2 regions of the Paenarthrobacter sp. 10L412 genome follow, and region 2 is predicted to be linked to the other one. Evidence: predicted binding sites of a transcription regulator. Region 2 holds the regulator's gene; the other holds the start of a gene.
What was found. Region 2 encodes LexA, which represses DNA repair genes until DNA is damaged. Its sites were predicted from a motif close to TCGAACANNTGTTCGA; they were not measured.
Positions count from the first base shown of each region.

Region 1: a site for LexA is predicted at 1,368-1,383, ahead of AC1DD7_RS08845 (LysM peptidoglycan-binding domain-containing protein). Genes of this name have one in related genera too.

Region 1 covers NZ_JBFTJT010000006.1:162,532-167,381, reverse strand. The annotation lists gene AC1DD7_RS08850 (DEAD/DEAH box helicase) at 1-1,227, shown strand, start outside; gene AC1DD7_RS08845 (LysM peptidoglycan-binding domain-containing protein) at 1,523-1,984, shown strand; tRNA gene AC1DD7_RS08840 (tRNA-Thr) at 2,103-2,174, shown strand; tRNA gene AC1DD7_RS08835 (tRNA-Met) at 2,236-2,309, shown strand; gene AC1DD7_RS08830 (restriction endonuclease subunit S domain-containing protein) at 2,563-3,150, shown strand; gene AC1DD7_RS08825 (type I restriction-modification system subunit M) at 3,151-4,704, shown strand; gene AC1DD7_RS08820 (restriction endonuclease subunit S) at 4,759-4,850, shown strand, end outside.
Region 2 covers NZ_JBFTJT010000002.1:49,971-54,820, reverse strand. The annotation lists gene hflX (GTPase HflX) at 1-185, shown strand, start outside; gene AC1DD7_RS02005 (ATP-dependent DNA helicase) at 178-2,235, shown strand; gene lexA (transcriptional repressor LexA) at 2,245-2,988, opposite strand; gene AC1DD7_RS01995 (LysM peptidoglycan-binding domain-containing protein) at 3,344-3,703, shown strand; gene AC1DD7_RS01990 (histidinol-phosphate transaminase) at 3,781-4,850, shown strand, end outside.

The sequences.
Region 1 (4,850 bases), on a different contig from region 2:
ATCGCCTTCGTGCGCACCAAGATGGCAACCGAGGACCTCGCTGACAAGCTGAAGGCCCGCGGTTTCCAGGCTGCCGCCATCAATGGCGACATCCCGCAGCAGCAGCGTGAACGCACTGTTGACGCGCTGAAGGAAGGCCGCATCGACATCCTGGTTGCTACCGACGTCGCAGCCCGTGGTCTTGACGTTGAGCGCATCAGCCACGTCATCAACTACGACATCCCTCACGACACCGAGTCCTACGTCCACCGCATCGGTCGCACCGGCCGTGCAGGCCGTTCCGGTGACGCGATCCTGTTTATGACGCCGCGGGAGAAGTACCTGCTGCGTTCCATCGAGAAGGCTACGCGCCAGCCGGTGGAGCAGATGCACCTGCCCACGGCCGAGACCGTGAACACGCTGCGCCTGGGCAAGTTCGCCGAGCGCATCACCGAGACCCTTGAGTCCGAGGATGTTGCAGCATTCCGCGACCTCATCTCCTCTTATGAGGAAGAGCACAACGTACCGGCCTCGGAGATCGCCGCTGCACTCGCCGTCATGGCACAGGGCGGACAGCCGCTGCTGGTCAAGGAACTGCCTGCAGCTCCTGAGTACCAGAAGCGCGAACGCTCCAAGGACGGCTTCGGCTCCCGTGGCCCGACCCGTGCACTCACCGAGGGCAACGCTACCTACCGGATCGCCGTCGGACGCCGTCAGCGCGTCATGCCGGGCTCCATCGTGGGCGCCATTGCCAACGAAGGTGGCATTTCCTCCGCACAAATCGGTGGCATCGACATCCGCTCGGACCACTCCCTGGTGGAGCTTCCGGCTGACCTGAGCCCCGAGCAGCTGCGCGCACTGTCCCGCACCCGCATTGGTGGCGAGCTGATCAACCTCGAGCTGGATAACGGACGCAAGCCCAGCGGCGACCGTGGCAGCTACTCCGGTGGTGGCGCCGGTGGCCGTGGTGGCTATGGCGACCGCGAAAACCGTGGTGGCGGCAACTTCAAGGGCAGCGGTGGGTTCAAGAAGGACTTCCGCAAGTCTGAAGGTGGCGAGCGCTCCTCTGCCGACCGTGGCGGCCGCACGTACAGCGACCGCTCCGAGCGCACTGCAGGCAGCTTCGGCGATCGTGACCGTGGCCAGACCAGCGGCTCCCGCTTCGGTGGACACGGCGACGGCGCCCGCAAGCCCCGCAGCGGTGGCGAAGGCGGACACCGCGACTTCAACCGCAAGGGCAAGTGGTAAACACTGGCAAGTGGTAAACACTGGCAAGTGGTAAACACTAAGTAGTTCCCGTCAGGGGGTCGGCTTTCGGGCCGACCCCCTGACGTGTTTAAGGGCCGTAAGTGGTGCGGGTTGGGGCAACTCCCGGGGTTGTTGGATATCCGAACCCTTGTACGGCGGGGATTTCGAACAAGACCGGGTTCCGTGCCACCTGCGGGTTCCATGCCACCCGCGGGCCGCCGTACGATCAAAGTGCTACGAGCCGCGTAGTTGCGAAGAGCCTGATGGTCGCACGCTGAATGCAGGAGGGTTCCCCATGGGATTGCTCGAGAATTTGAAGAAGAACCTGGGAATGGGCGGAAAGGGCGGTGGCCAGGAAGACCAGACGGCCGTAACGCAGGCCGCGGAGGATGCTGCCGCCGTCGATGCTTCTGCTTCGAGCAAGGCCGCCGCAGAAGCTGCTGCAGCCCAAGCGGCCGAGCAGCAGGCGGCAGCCAACGCTGCAGGCGCTCAGATCGCCGAGCAGGCGGGCTTGGAGCCCGAAGCCCCGGAGGTCCAGCCAATGGCCCAACAGGCAGCTTCTGAGGCCGCTGCGGAGGCAGGGCAGCGTGGTCCAGTCGCCCCACGCGTCACAGAGGTTGTAGTGGAGCCCGGCGACACCATGAGCGGCATCGCTGCGCAGTTCGGAGTGGACCTGGGAGCCCTGATCGCAACCAATGCTGATACGGTGCCCAACCCGGATCTCATCTACCCCGGACAGGTGCTCCGACTGCCCTGATTTGGACGGTATCTGGATCAGGAAAATGGCGTCTGCGCAAATTGTGTCGGCGTCGTTTTTCCCCGGATTTTCGCCGATTTGTAGCTTCTGAAAACGTCCGGTAGAGTATTTACTCGTTGCCCCCCTAGCTCAGTGGTAGAGCGCGTTCTTGGTAAGAACGAGGTCACCGGATCGATTCCGGTGGGGGGCTCTGAATGAGGGCCTGTGTCAAGGCGGTTTTGACCGGCTTGACACAGGTTTTTCTCATTCGTGGCGGTGTAGCTCAGTTGGTTAGAGCGCACGACTCATAATCGTGAGGTCGGGAGATCGAGCCTCCCCACCGCTACAGAGCAAGCCCTCGGAATCCGCGAGATTCCGGGGGTTTTCTTTGTTTCGTCCCAGTGCGTGAAACGAGATGTGTCTCTTAGCTTCTCCCGGGTCGCCCCAAATTCTCCGCAAGGTGGCTACTAGGTGGATACAAGCTGGCCTTAGCATAGGGCCGCCATGCCGCGCGCAGCGTCCAAGAGCACATTTCAGTAGGACAACTACTGACCTGATGTGTAGACTGTCTCAGTAGTCAAGCTACTGAAGGGGGAGTAATGCTGCTGGCCGATGTTGCGCGGATCACCTCAGGACTAACCGTGCGCGAACGTCTTGACGCGAGCTTCAGTGGTGTGTTGGCAATCCAGATGGCGGACCTCTCCATCAACCGAGATCTGGACGTGCGGAGCATGGCCCGGGTGCCATCCCCCCATCCCCGGTATATGGTCTCCCGCGGCGATGTTCTCCTTCGGTCACGGGGCCATGCGACGACCGCGTGGGCCGTCCCAGACGATTTGCCGGAGCCAGCTATAGCTGTCCTGCCTCTGTTCATCATCCGGCCTAGCACAGACATTTATGACCCGGATTTCCTCGCATGGTGGTTAAACCAGCAGAACGCGCAGACCCACCTGCGCCGCGCCGCGCAGGGACAGAGCATCCAGATGGTGTCCAAGACGGCGCTCGAATCGGTCCCCTTGCACCTGCCGCCGCTTGCGCAACAGCGCCTTATCGCCAAGGCCTCACACCTCGCCACCCGCGAAGCACAACTAATGCACCGTCTGGCGGAATGTCAGCACACGCTTCGACGATCCCAATTGATAACCGCTGCTGCCCTTCCGGGGCAGAACCACACGAAAGCACCCTAAATGACCGAGCATCCCACCCCCCGCCTCTCGAACGACGTGAAGGACCAGGTCACTCAGGACCAGATCAACAATGCCGCTTGGGCAGCCTGCGACACCTTCCGTGGCGTGGTTGATGCCACGCAGTACAAGGACTACATCCTGGTGATGCTGTTCGTGAAGTACATCTCTGATGTCTGGACCGAGCACGCCGAGAAGTACCAAAAGCAGTTTGAGGGCAACCCTGAGCGTGTGGAGTCGCTGCTGAAGCGCGAGCGATTCCCGCTTCACGAGACGTCAACGTTCAACTATCTCTACGCCAACCGGAACGCTGACAATATCGGCGAGCTGATCAACATTGCACTGGAAGCAATCGAGGAAGACAACCGGGCAAAACTGGCGGGCGTTTTCCGCAACATTGACTTCAACTCGGAGGCGAACCTGGGACAGCCCAAGGACCGCAACCGGCGCCTGAAGAACCTGCTGGAGGACTTCGCCAAACCAGAACTGGACCTTCGCCCTTCCCGGGTGAGCGATGACATAATCGGCGAAACCTACATCTACCTGATCTCGCGGTTCGCTTCGGACGCCGGCAAGAAGGCCGGGGAGTTCTACACGCCGCGCTCCGTTTCTGAGTTGTTGGCACGCGTCGCTTCACCCAAGGAAGAGGAAAGCATCTACGATCCGGCGTGTGGATCCGGCTCGCTGCTCATCCAAACCGCCGCCCAGGTGGGCAGCAACAACTACACGCTTTACGGCCAGGAGGTCAACGGCTCCACGTGGGCACTGGCACGCATGAACATGTTTATGCACGCCAATGACAGTGCGCACATCGAATGGGGCGATACCCTTAACGACCCGAAGCTGTTGGAAGGCGATCAGCTCAAACAGTTTGATGTGGTGGTGGCCAATCCGCCCTTCTCCCTCGACAAGTGGGGGTCCGAGCATGCGGAGTCGGACCGATGGGGCCGGTTCTGGCGCGGCGTCCCGCCCAAGAGCAAGGGCGACTACGCCTTTATCTCGCACATGATCGAATCAGCCCGACGGCAGACTGGCCGGGTGGCAGTGATTGTTCCGCACGGCGTATTGTTCCGGGCTGGTTCCGAAGGGCGCATCAGGAAGTCGCTGATCGAAGAGAACCTGCTGGATACAGTGGTTGGGTTGCCGGCGAACCTGTTCACCACGACCGGCATTCCCGTAGCAATCCTGATCTTCGACCGTTCACGGGAAAAGGGCGGCGCCAACGAGGATCGCGACGTCGTCCTGTTCATTGACGCCAGCCGGGACTATACTGCCGCGAAGGCACAGAGCCTGCTCGAGGAGAAACACATTAGTCGGATCGTTGAAACCTTCCGCGCCCGGACCGAGGCTGAGCGTTACTCTCGCCTGGTAGAGCGTGCGGAGATCAGGGAAAACGATTTCAACCTCAACATCCCCCGCTACATCGACACCTTTGAAGAAGAGACTGAGATTGACGTGGCTGCTGTTCAGTGCGAGATCGAACAGATTGAAACCGAATTGGCGGAAGTCCGTGCCCGCATGGCCGGCTACCTGAAGGAGCTGGGCCTCGATGACTGAATCAGATGGCGCATCAGGGGAACTTGCACTGGGTACCATCACGGAAGGCAAGGAATGATTCCCGAGACACCGTGGCCGGTTCGCGAGCTGCTTGAAGTTGCCTCGATTTCCTCAGGTGGTACGCCTTCGAAATCTCGATCGGAGTA
Region 2 (4,850 bases):
TTCCCCGGCCGGGAGTCCGCCTCGAGGTGCTGATCCCGTATGACCGCGGCGACATGGTCAACAAGCTGCACAACTCCGATTCGGAAATCCTGAGCCTCGAGCACGAGGAAAACGGAACCCGCGTGGTGGCCATGGTTCGTGAAGGATTGGCCGCCGAGCTGGAGTCATTCGTCAGCAATGGTTGAGAAGGTGGCGGCGGACGTCGTCGAGTCAGTGGGGGAGAAGTTCACCCTCGAGCTGTTGGACAAAGCTGTTGCCGGGATGGGCGGTCAAAGCCGTTCAGGCCAGCACGAGATGGCAAGGCAAGTCACCAGGGCCATCGAGTCCGGTGAACATTTGCTGGTCCAGGCGGGAACGGGAACGGGTAAGTCTTTGGCTTACCTGATTCCGTTAATCGCACATTCCATGGACAGCGACAAACCCACGCTCGTGTCCACCGCTACCTTGGCCCTGCAAACACAGATTGTGGGCAGGGACCTGCCCCGGCTGTTGGAGACCATAAGCCCGGCCCTTGAGCGTCCCGTGAACGTGGCACTCGTCAAGGGCCGGGCAAATTATGTTTGCCTGCAAAAGCTGGAGGGCGGCTTCCCCAGCGAAGAGCCGTCCGAGGGCCAACTTTTTTCCCTGGGTGAGGACACCAGCGTGCCGCATTTCGCAGCGGCGGTTGGCGGCCCGTCGTCGCAATTGGGTAAGGAAGTGGTCCGGCTCCGTGAATGGGCCGAAAAGACGGCCACAGGCGACCGCGATGAACTGATGCCGGGCGTTACCGACCGCGCCTGGAGGCAGGTCTCCGTGACGTCCATGGAGTGCCTGGGAGCGCAAAAATGCCCCCTTGCCGAGGAGTGCTTCAGCGAGCAGGCACGGGCCAGAGCGGCTGAGGCCGACGTCGTGGTGACCAACCATGCCATGCTGGCCGTCAGTGCCTTCGAAGGACTTGCTGTCCTGCCCGAGTACGACGTCGTGGTGGTTGACGAAGCGCATGAGCTGCAGGACCGGGTCACGGGGGCCGTTACAGGTCAGCTGTCCGTGGCAATGGTGCATGCTGCCGCTTCGAGCGCGCGCAAACACACTGCTATTACCGTAGACGCCCTGAACGCGGCAGCCGATCGACTGGACATGGCCATTGCCGGAGTCCCCAACGGTCTGCTGCCCAATGGGCTCAACGACGAACAACTGGACTGCCTGGACCAACTGCGCGATGCCACACGCGCCGCACTGTCTGACTCGAAGACTGACTCTTCAAACGCGGTCGACGGCGGCAGGCAGCTTGCGCGCTCACGGCTCATGCTCATTCTGGAACTGTGCGAGCGGATGCTCGCAGCCAAGGAGAACCGTGAAGTGGTGTGGTTCTCCAGGAACAGCACCTTCGATCCCCAGCAGGGGTACTCGCACCCGGACGAGACCGCGCCCGCACTGATCAACATCGCCCCGCTTAGCGTTGCTGGCCGGCTGCGGGAAGGCCTTTTCGCGGGGCACACAGTGGTGCTTACTTCTGCCACGCTGGCTATTGGATCCGCCTTTGAGCCCGCAGCAGGTGGCCTGGGCCTCATTGGAGATGGTGCGCCCAGCTGGACCGGGTTGGACGTCGGATCGCCTTTTGATTATCCGAAGCAGGGTGTCCTTTACGTGGCCAAGCACCTGCCCAAGCCCGGCAGGGGCACTTCTCCCGAGGCACTGGATGAGCTTGAAGACCTCATCCGTGCATCCGGTGGGGGAGCCCTGTGCCTGTTCTCCTCACGTCGGGCGGCCGAGGAAGCCGCAGACGCGATGCGGCCACGGCTGGATGTGGACATCCTCTGCCAGGGGGAATCCACTATGGCAGCACTGGTGAAGCAGTTTGCCGATGAACCGGACACCTGCCTCTTCGGCACCATGTCCCTGTGGCAGGGCGTGGACGTCCCTGGCGGTTCATGCCGCCTTGTGGTGATTGACCGCATTCCGTTCCCGAGGCCCGATGACCCGCTGATGACCGCACGCTCGCGAGCCGTTGCACAGTCCGGGGGCAACGGGTTCATGGCGGTGTCAGCTACCCACGCGGCAATTCGTCTTGCACAGGGAGCAGGACGCCTTATTCGCTCCACCGGCGACAAAGGCGTGGTCGCTGTCCTGGACTCACGGCTTTCCACCGAACGGTACGGCGGGTTCCTGCGTGCCGCTTTGCCGCCATTTTGGGCAACGACGGACCGCAACGTGGTGCGCGGCGTCCTGGAACGCTTGGGCGCAAAGAAAACGTAGGCGAACGCCCTAGAGGGAGCGCAGGACCGAGACGACCTTGCCCATAATGGTGGCTTGGTCTCCAAGTATCGGCTCGTACTGCGTGTTCTGGGGGAGCAGCCAGGTGTGGCCGTCCCGCTGGCGGAAGGTTTTTACTGTGGCTTCGTCATCCAGGAGTGCTGCCACGATGTCACCGTTGATGGCGTCATTCTGGCGGCGGACAACCACCCAGTCACCGTCACAAATTGCGGCATCGATCATTGAGTCCCCAGCGACCTTCAGCATGAACAGTTCGCCGTGGCCCACCAGTTGCCGGGGCAGGGGCAAGACGTCCTCAATAGTCTGGTCGGCCAGGATGGGCCCACCGGCTGCGATGCGTCCTACCAAGGGCACCATCGCGGTGTCGCTGGCGCTGGCCAATTCCGTCACGGCAAGTCCACCTGCGCTGCGCAGTGTAGTAGCTGCTTCAACTCCGGGAATTGTGCCGCCGTCAAGGGTCAAAGGCATGAGTACTTCCATGGCGCGGGGGCGCTTGGGATCTCTGCGCAAGTAGCCGAGCTTCTCCAACTGGGAGAGCTGGTGCGTGACGCTGGAGAGGCTCGCGAGACCAACGGTGTCGCCAATCTCGCGCATGCTGGGCGGATACCCGTTGTCATTGACAGAGCGCTGGATGGTTTCCAGGATTTTCTTCTGCCGGACAGTCAGGCTTTTGGGACTCTTTTGAGGCTGCTGGCTCCGCAGGGGTGCCCCGCCGCCGGTGGCTTTCGCTGCCATGTTCGCCATTGCCCTTCCGTTCCGCCCGGTCACGGTCTGAAGTGCGCCCGGGGATGTTGGATCTGAAAAAATGTCAGACCCTCCTGTTCCACTGAAACAGTGCCTGTTTCTTCACTCAAACCTAGGCCAGGCACAGGCGTTTATCAAACATTCGTTCTAGCGAGTCTCGACACCGTTCGTTGATAAGTGCTAAAAATGTCATAGCAAGGTTCGAATATGTGTTCTATAAAAGTTGAACGCAGTTCGGATGTTCGAAGAAAGTGTTCGAACATCCGGGCCGGGTACAACGAGCACAAGGAATTGGCAGCCGGCAACGGGCATCCGATGCAGGCAATCGCTCAGAAGGGCTCAGCTCATGTCCGCAATCTCAACGTTCCATGAATTCCGCAACACTCCGGCTCCTGCGCGTCTCCGGCTAACCCAACGCGGCAGGATCGTCTTCTTCGGAATTCCCACCATGCTGCTCCTTGCCGCGCTGCTGAGCCTTGCCGGCTTCATCAACTCCCCGGCCAAAGCTTCTGATTCCCAAGGCCAGCTGCGGCCGCCGGTGGCCGTTACGGTGACTGTCCAGCCCGGGCAGTCCCTGTGGGGCATCGCCGGTGCGGCCGCGCCGGAGCGGGACCCTCGTGATGTCATTGCAGAAATCATCCAGTTGAACGATCTCCGCGGGGGACGCATCCAGCCTGGCCAGCAGCTGTTCGTTCCCGCCAATTGAGCGGCCAGGGTGCTATGGGTCACCGTCCCTGGCGTCACAGTTACTCTGCAGTCGCACCGGCACCTTAAACTGTCTTGGTGAGTGACCAGCTTGAGCGACTTGACCGACTTCCCCTCCGGACCAACCTGCGTGGACTGAGCCCCTACGGCGCACCGCAGCTTGATGTCCCCATTTTGCTCAACGTCAACGAGAACACCCATGGCGTGCCGGCCGATGTGCAAGCGGCCATTACCGAGGCTGTTGCGGCCGCGGCCACAGGCTTGAACCGATACCCTGACCGCGAGTTCACCGAACTTCGTGAATCCCTCGCCGATTACCTCGGACACGGGCTTTCCGCGGAGAATATCTGGGCAGCCAACGGCTCCAACGAGGTCCTGCAGCAGATTCTGCAGGCCTTCGGAGGTCCAGGGCGCAAGGCGCTGGGCTTCCCTCCCACATATTCCATGTACCCGCTGCTTGCCAGTGGCACGGACACCGAGTACGTCCGTGGAGTGCGGGCTGATGACTATGGCCTGGATGCCGCTTCTGCTGCTGCCCAGGTGAAGGAGACTGGCGCAAATATCGTGTTCTTGTGCTCTCCGAACAACCCCACAGGAACGGGACTGGGCTTGGACGTGGTCGAAGCCGTGTACGAAGCCGGCGAGGCCAGCCAAGCCATCGTCATCGTGGACGAGGCCTACCACGAGTTCGCGCACGACAACACGCCGAGTGCGCTGACGCTGCTTCCCGGGCGGGAGCGTTTGATCGTCTCGCGCACCATGAGCAAGGCCTTTGCCCTGGCAGGTGCGCGCCTGGGCTACATGGCTGCCGCACCTGAAGTTACCGATGCCATCAGGCTCGTTCGGCTGCCGTACCACCTCTCAGCCGTCACGCAAGCCACGGCCCTGGCCGCCCTCAACCACCGTGAAGCGCTCATGGCCGACGTCGAGGACATCAAGGTCCAACGGGACCGGATTGTGACCGAGCTCCTCCGAATGGGACTCAAGCCGGCAGCCTCGGACTCAAACTACGTGTTCTTCGGTGGGCTTTCGAACCCGCACGCGATCTGGCAGGGCTTGCTGAATGCGGGCGTCCTGATCCGCGACGTCGGCATTCCAGGGCACCTGCGGGTGACTGCGGGAACAGAAAAGGAAACAACGGCCTTCCT